One region of the Phytobacter palmae genome, then DNA from elsewhere that is predicted to be linked to it. Evidence: predicted binding sites of a transcription regulator. Region 1 holds the regulator's gene; the other holds the start of a gene.
The links. The regulator PurR, encoded in region 1, represses purine synthesis genes. The targets are predictions, from matches to a motif close to CANGCAAACGTTTGCNTG.
Positions count from the first base shown of each region.

Region 1 (3,851 bases):
CTATCGTAACGCCCGTCCAAACTATCTGGAGCATTTCTGGGCGCTGGTCAACTGGGAGTTTGTCGCGAAGAATCTCGCCGCATAATCATCAGGAGGGGAAACCCTCCTGTTTTTTTATTCCGCTGCTGTGCAGGTTCGCTCTGCATTAGCTCTGCCGGAAAGCAACACCAGCAATAGCGCCATTCCCGCAATAATCGCCCCGGTTACCGGCACGACGGTGTATCCCAGTCCACCCGAGATCACCGCGCCCCCTGCCGCTGCCCCCAGCGCATTGCCCAGGTTAAACGCACCAATATTTACGGATGATGACAGGCCCGGAGCCTCATGCGCCACGCGCATAACACGCATCTGCAACGGAGGCACTACCGCGAAGGTTGCCGCACCCCAGACAACCATACTGATTGCTGCGCCGATTTCACTGCGCGCCAGCCAGGGAATTGCAACCATAATTACGATCAATAGCAACAAGAAGCCTTTCAGGGTCGCCGTGACCGAGCGGTCAGCCAGCTTGCCGCCAAGATAGTTACCGATGGAGAATCCAACGCCTACCAGCACCAGCATCGCGGTGATAAACGCAGGTGTGGCATCGGTAATACGGTGCAGTACGGGTGAAATGTAGGTATAGAGCGTGAACATCGCCCCGGCCCCCAGTACCGTCGTCAGCAACGCCGAAACTACCTGAGGACGCATTAATACTGCCAGTTCTTTACGCACATCAGGACGCTCACCGGCACTGCCTTTCGGCAACGAAAAGTAGAGACTGATCATAGCGATGACACCCAGCCCCGCTGTGGCCAGGAACGACATGCGCCAGCCAATCGCCCCACCCAGCCAGGTTGCTGCGGGCACACCGCCGATATTGGCGATAGTCAGCCCCATAAACATGGTCGCTACCGCACTGGCCTGTTTTTCTTTTGCCACCACGCTTGCTGCCACCACAGAACCAAGCCCAAAGAACGCACCATGATTCAGACTGGTAATGATGCGGGAGAGCATCAATGTTGTGTAATCAGGTGAAAGTGCCGACAGCACATTGCCGAGGGTAAAAATCGCCATCAGGAATACCAGCGCATTACGTCGCGCCCGATGGGAAAGCAACAGCGTCATTAACGGTGCGCCAACCATGACGCCAATAGCATAAGCGCTAATAAGCATACCCGCTGCCGGGATCGAGACATCCACGCCCTGGGCGATAACGGGCAGTAACCCCATGGGTGAAAATTCGGTCGTACCGATGCCGAAAGCGCCAATCGCCAGGGCAAGCAGTGGGAAATTGATCTTCATAAATAGACTCCGGAATTGCCGTGTCGACGCGCGACACCGTCACAGAAGTCAAAAGTATGACATCAATCACAAAAAACAGAAGTTAGCGAAATGGGAAAAGACTATTGCTGATTTGATGACAATCGACAGGAGAGACGAGGGAGAGAGGGCTCTCCCCCGGGGTAAATCAATGCAGTGCGGCAGTGAGTCCGCCAGCAACAATCAGGGCGAGTACAATTACGGTAGTCACTAAAGAAAACTTCAGGTCGGTGCTCATCAATTTTTCTCCTTATTAATTTCCACACAAAAAGTGATGTAACGCATTTTTGCACAAATAAACGTAAAAATCTTGCAGGATTTAGAGTGATACACGTTTTAGCACTTCCCCTTTTGGTCAAGATCAGACAAAATTCGACGCTAAATTTATTAGCGTACCGGCCATTGACTCCCCTCCTGACGTCCAGTGTCTTTTTCCCGGCGTATTGCAATCCCTTCTATGGGTAAAGGGTGATGGAAGGCAAACGTTTACCTTATGTATTATCAGGAGTTTACGATATGGTCTGGAGTAAGATCTGATGGCAACGATTAAAGACGTAGCGAAGCGAGCAAACGTTTCCACCACAACCGTATCACATGTAATTAACAAGACGCGTTTCGTTGCAGAAGAGACGCGCAACGCGGTCTGGGCAGCGATTAAAGAATTACACTACTCTCCCAGCGCGGTTGCCCGCAGTTTGAAAGTCAATCACACGAAATCTATTGGCTTGCTGGCGACCAGTAGCGAAGCGGCTTATTTCGCCGAGATCATCGAAGCAGTTGAGAAAAATTGTTTCCAGAAAGGCTACACCCTTATTCTCGGTAACGCCTGGAATAACCTGGAAAAACAGCGCGCCTATCTGTCGATGATGGCGCAAAAACGTGTGGATGGTCTGCTGGTCATGTGTTCTGAATACCCGGAATCGTTACTCAGCATGCTGGAGGAATATCGCCATATTCCTATGGTGGTAATGGACTGGGGCGAAGCAAAAGCCGATTTTACCGATACGGTAATCGATAACGCCTTTGCCGGTGGCTATATGGCCGGCCGTTATCTGATTGAACGCGGCCATCGCGAAATTGGCGTTATCCCCGGGCCATTAGAGCGCAACACGGGAGCCGGCCGTCTTAGTGGCTTTATGAAAGCGATGCAAGAGGCCCACATCAATGTACCGGAAAACTGGATTGTGCAGGGCGACTTTGAGCCGGAGTCCGGTTATCGTGCGATGCAACAAATACTGACTCAGTCTTCTCGCCCGACTGCGGTGTTCTGCGGTGGCGACATTATGGCGATGGGCGCGTTGTGCGCGGCTGATGAAATGGGCCTGCGCGTGCCGCAGGATATTTCGGTGATCGGTTATGATAACGTGCGCAATTCACGTTTCTTTACCCCTTCACTGACAACTATCCACCAGCCGAAAGACTCGCTGGGTGAAACCGCGTTTAACATGCTACTGGACCGCATCGTGAACAAGCGTGAAGAGTCACAATCAATTGAAGTGCATCCGCGTCTGATTGAACGCCGCTCGGTTGCCGATGGTCCGTTCCGCGACTATCGCCGTTAATCCTGCCGGGAGCAGTTCATTCCTGCTCCCGCAGCCACTCTCTGTTCAGTGTTTCGCTGTCACCCAGGTAATCCAGTAACCAGCTCAGCGCCGGTGAAGCATCATTCTGCTGCCAGGTCAGACAACAGGCGGCGTCCGGGAAAGGATTTTCAAGTGCCAGCGCAACCCATTCACCGCGATCGATCCACGGACGGGCAAAATGCGCTGGCACCATCCCAATGCATAGCCCGGCAGACAAGCAGGCAGCAGATGATTCCCAGTCAGGGGCGACAACCCGCTTCTGATTATCCAGAAGCCAGGTGATGCGTTTAGGCAGCGAACGGGAGGTATCTTCGCGCACCAGCGATGGCCAGTTCCGTAACGTATCATCACTGAGCGGCGACGCCATCGCCGCCAGCGGATGATGACGCGCAACCACACATTTCCAGCTCAACATGCCCATATCGCGAAAGGTATAGCGGCCCCCGACCGGAATTGCCTGAGTTGCGCCAATAGCCAGTTCAACACGTCCGTCGGCCAGCGCATCCCATACACCGTTAAATACCTCCTGGGAGACCAGCAGTTCGACATCGCTAAAATGGCGATAGAAATCGACAATCATCTGGCGCGTACGTTCCGGTTTAACGATGTTATCAACGGCGATAGATAACTGCCCACGCCAGCCGTTGGCAATTTGCTGACACTGTTGCCGGGTGATCTGCATTTTTTTGATAACAGAACGCCCCTCTTTCAAAAACCACACGCCAGCGGGCGTCAATTCAACATCCCGGTGACGGCGTTCAAACAACGGTACCGCCAGCCACTCTTCGAGTTGACGCACGGTATAGCTGACCGCAGAAGGTACACGATGTAGCTCCTGCGCTGCACCGCTAAAGCTGCCATTTCGGGCAACGGCATCAACCACTTCGAGAGAATATTCTGACCACATAATCTGCCTGCAAAAATTTTGAAACCACCGGACAAATATTAGCGTTTCACAAGCCGGGT
Region 1 is NZ_JBCIVJ010000015.1:120,704-124,554, reverse strand. Features, by position in the region: gene sodB (superoxide dismutase [Fe]) at 1-85, shown strand, start outside; gene AAIG39_RS18195 (MFS transporter) at 115-1,284, opposite strand; gene cydH (cytochrome bd-I oxidase subunit CydH) at 1,451-1,540, opposite strand; gene purR (HTH-type transcriptional repressor PurR) at 1,839-2,864, shown strand; gene punR (DNA-binding transcriptional activator PunR) at 2,881-3,792, opposite strand.

Region 2 (3,851 bases), on a different contig from region 1:
GTTGTTCGGTACCTTTCTCGCGCTGTAATTCGAGCGCTTCGCGACCGATAAAATCACGGTCCGCCGGTTCCCAGGCAATGGTCCAGCCCATATTGGCTGCGAGCGGCGAAACGCCCTCGTCCATTTCCTGACCGTACAAGTTCATGCCCGCTTCAAGGCGCAGCGTATCGCGCGCGCCCAGGCCACATGGCTTAACACCTGCCTGTACCAGCTTCTGCCAGAAATCCGCTGCCTGTTCATTCGGCAGTGCGATTTCATAACCCACCTCCCCCGTATAGCCAGTGGTCGCGATAAACAGATCACCTGACTCAACGCCAAAGAATGGCTTCATGCCTTCTACTGCCTGACGCTGTTGGTCAGTAAACAGGGTCGCGGCTTTGGCCTGCGCATTTGGCCCCTGGACGGCAATCAGCGACAGATCGTCACGGACAGTGATGTCAATGGCATAAGGTTCAGCGTGTTGGGTAATCCAGGAGAGGTCTTTTTCGCGGGTGGCGGAGTTTACAACGAGGCGGAAGAAACCTTCGGTAAAATAGTAAACGATGAGGTCATCAATGACTCCGCCCGATGCATTTAGCATTCCGGAGTATAGCGCCTTGCCGGGCCTGGTGAGCTTCGCTACGTCATTTGCCAGCAAGTAGCGCAAGAATTCCCGGGTACGGTTGCCGCGTAAATCGACAATCGTCATATGCGACACATCGAACATGCCCGCATCGGTACGCACCGCGTGATGCTCATCAATTTGCGATCCGTAATGCAGCGGCATCATCCAGCCATGGAAATCCACCATGCGTGCGCCGCATAGCGTGTGTTGTTCATACAAAGGAGTCTGCTGGGCCATCTTTTCCTCGTCGAATAAGCGGGGCTTTCACGTTGTCAGCGGTTAAAAAATCATCGCACGACAAGACGTCGACACCGATCCCGGTCGCCGACGCAAACGTTCTCTTTCGCCTGAACTTATCACCGAAAGCGACGCTTAACCATAAGAGAAAATGGGTCATCACATTAGCTTATGACCATTTTTCGCAAAGAGCGCCACAGAATATTTAGCCACGTTCAAGCGCAAAATGGCGCATAAAGAATTACTCTACCCCGGTAACTATCGCAATCAGCCATATTTACCACCACAAAAGAGATAATTTTCCCGACAGTGAAAAAATGAGAGATGAGAAAAACTAATCTGAAAAATGGCGTGAAATTAGAATTTTTCAAATGAGGAAAGGTTTCCCTTCCCGCCAGGGGGAAGGGAAAGTGTGACGCAGTTAACGCAACCACTGAGGGAGGTCATTCAGCCCCATCGCCTGACGCAGCAGCTGGGGTTTTACCCCTGGTAATGTATCCGCCAGTTTCAGGCCAATGTCCCGGAACAGCTTTTTCGCAGGGTTAGTACCGGAAAATAATTCACGGAAGCCCTGCATCCCGGCCAGCATCAGAACAGCACTGTGTTTACGGCTGCGTTCGTAGCGACGCAGATACATATGCTGGCCAATATCTTTGCCCTGCGCGTTCAGGCGCTTGAGTTCACTGACCAGTTCTGCCGCATCCATAAAGCCCAGGTTAACGCCCTGTCCGGCAAGAGGATGGATGGTATGCGCCGCATCGCCCATCAATGCCAGACGATGTCCGGCAAAATGACGCGCGTAGCGTCCGGTCAGCGGATAGACCTGTCGCTCGCTTTCTACACGGCACAGCCCAAGTCGATTATCAAACGCGACACACAGCGCCTGATTGAAGTCCTCTTCGCTTGCCTGCTGCATTTGCGCTGCCCGTTCAGGCGGCAGCGACCAGACGATTGAACATAAGTGCGGGTCGGCCAGTGGCAGAAACGCGAGAATGCTTTCATCGTGGAAAACCTGCCGCGCGATAGCCTGATGAGGCTCATCGGTACGGATGGTCGCCACCAGCGCATGATGGTTATAGTCCCAGAATGTCAGCGGAATATCGGCTTTGTTGCGCAACCATGAGTTGGCTCCATCAGCCCCGACGACCAGCCGGGCGGTTAACATATTGCCATCTTTGAGAGTAAGAAATGCTTCGTTCTCGCCCCAGGCAACCTGCTGCAGCTCTGCTGGCGCCAGGATTGACACATCCGAACATTGATGAGCTTTGTTCCACAACGCCTGATGAATGACGCTGTTTTCAATAATATGACCGAGATGGCTGTAGCCCATACTTTGATCGTCAAAGGCAATCCGGCCAAAGCTGTCTTTATCCCACACTTCCATACCGTGATAACAGCTGGCGCGATGGGCAGTAATCGATGACCAGACGCCCAGGCGCGTCAGCAGTTTTTCACTGGCGGCGTTGATAGCCGATACACGCAGCTGTGCAGGGTCATCCTCTTTCACGGGGACGGGCGCATGCTGCTCCAGCACCGCCACTCGCAGGCCACTGCCCTGTAATCCACAGGCCAGCGCCAGTCCCACCATGCCGCCGCCTACAATTGCCACATCAACATTTTGCACAAATAACTCCTGTAGACCTTAACGCGCCACCCAGCCCAAAGTACGCTGCGCCAGCGCATCACGCGCCGGGGTAAATAATTCCATGGCCATCAAACCGACGTTACGCCCGACAACCAACGGCGCCCAGCGATTTGCAAAAAGATGTACTAACCCATCTGTCACGCCAATCGTAGCGCACTTATCGTCATGGCGGCGATCGCGATAGCGTGTCAGCACGCCATAACCGCCAACATCCTGCTGCTGCGCCCAGGCATCAGCCAGCGTTTCGGCCAGGCTCATCACGTCGCGCATTCCCAGATTAAAGCCCTGCCCGGCAATCGGGTGAAGGGTCTGCGCGGCATTTCCAACCAGTACCGTGCGATGTGAAATGGGTGAAGAGGCAGTGGAGAGAGAAAGAGGATAAGCGTTACGCGTTCCTGCATGCACAATTCGACCCAGTCGCCAGCCAAAGGCTTTTTGCAACTCATGGCAGAACGTCTCATCACTCCAGCTCAGGATGTGTTCCTGCTTTTCGAGCGGATGACACCATACCAGCGAACAACGTCCGTGTGACATCGGCAGCATTGCCAGCGGGCCATGAGCGGTAAAACGCTCAAACGCGCGCCCCTGATGTGCTACCGAGGTTGTAACGTTAGCAATTACCGCAACCTGTTGATAGGGTTCCTGTTGCCAACTGATACCACATTGCGCGCCCAGCGCAGAGCGGGAGCCATCAGCGGCGACCAGCAGGGTGCCGTTAATCGTCTCACCGCTTTCCAGTGCGACCGCCACGCGGTCTTCATCTCTGGAGAAGAAGCTCACCCGAGCCGGACAATGGAGCGTCACGCCTGGCGCTTTTTTCAGAAGACTAAAAAGACGGGTACCTACATCGTGTAGTTCCACAACCTGGCCGAGAGCCTCAATGCGATAATCATCAGCATCAAGCGTCACGAAACCGGCATGGCCGCGATCGCTGACATGCACGGTCGTAATCGGCGTGGCTTTCTCAACGATATGAGACCAGATCCCTACTCGCGCAAGTTGCTGGCATGTTCCCGCCGCCAGCGCGATAGCGCGCGCGTCAAAGCCAGGATGGTCCTGAGAACTCGGTTCGGTCGCTTCGATAAGATGAACAGGCAGGCGACCACCGGTTAAATGCGAAATCGACAGTGCGAGCGTCGCGCCCGCCATACCGCCACCAACAATAATCACACTCATGAGCGACGTGCCGCTGCCATCAGCGCCTCGATGTCGTCAGCTTTTTTGACGACGCTGGCAGTGAGGTTCTCATTACCGTTTTCGGTGATCACAATGTCATCTTCCACGCGGATACCTATGCCCCGATAGGCTTCCGGTACGTCAGCATCAGGGGAAATATAGAGACCCGGCTCGACAGTTAATACCATT
Region 2 is NZ_JBCIVJ010000005.1:78,500-82,350, reverse strand. Features, by position in the region: gene gcvT (glycine cleavage system aminomethyltransferase GcvT) at 1-841, opposite strand, end outside; gene ubiI (FAD-dependent 2-octaprenylphenol hydroxylase) at 1,263-2,465, opposite strand; gene ubiH (2-octaprenyl-6-methoxyphenyl hydroxylase) at 2,484-3,662, opposite strand; gene pepP (Xaa-Pro aminopeptidase) at 3,659-3,851, opposite strand, start outside.
Region 2: a site for PurR is predicted at 931-948, ahead of gcvT (glycine cleavage system aminomethyltransferase GcvT). Genes of this name have one in related genera too.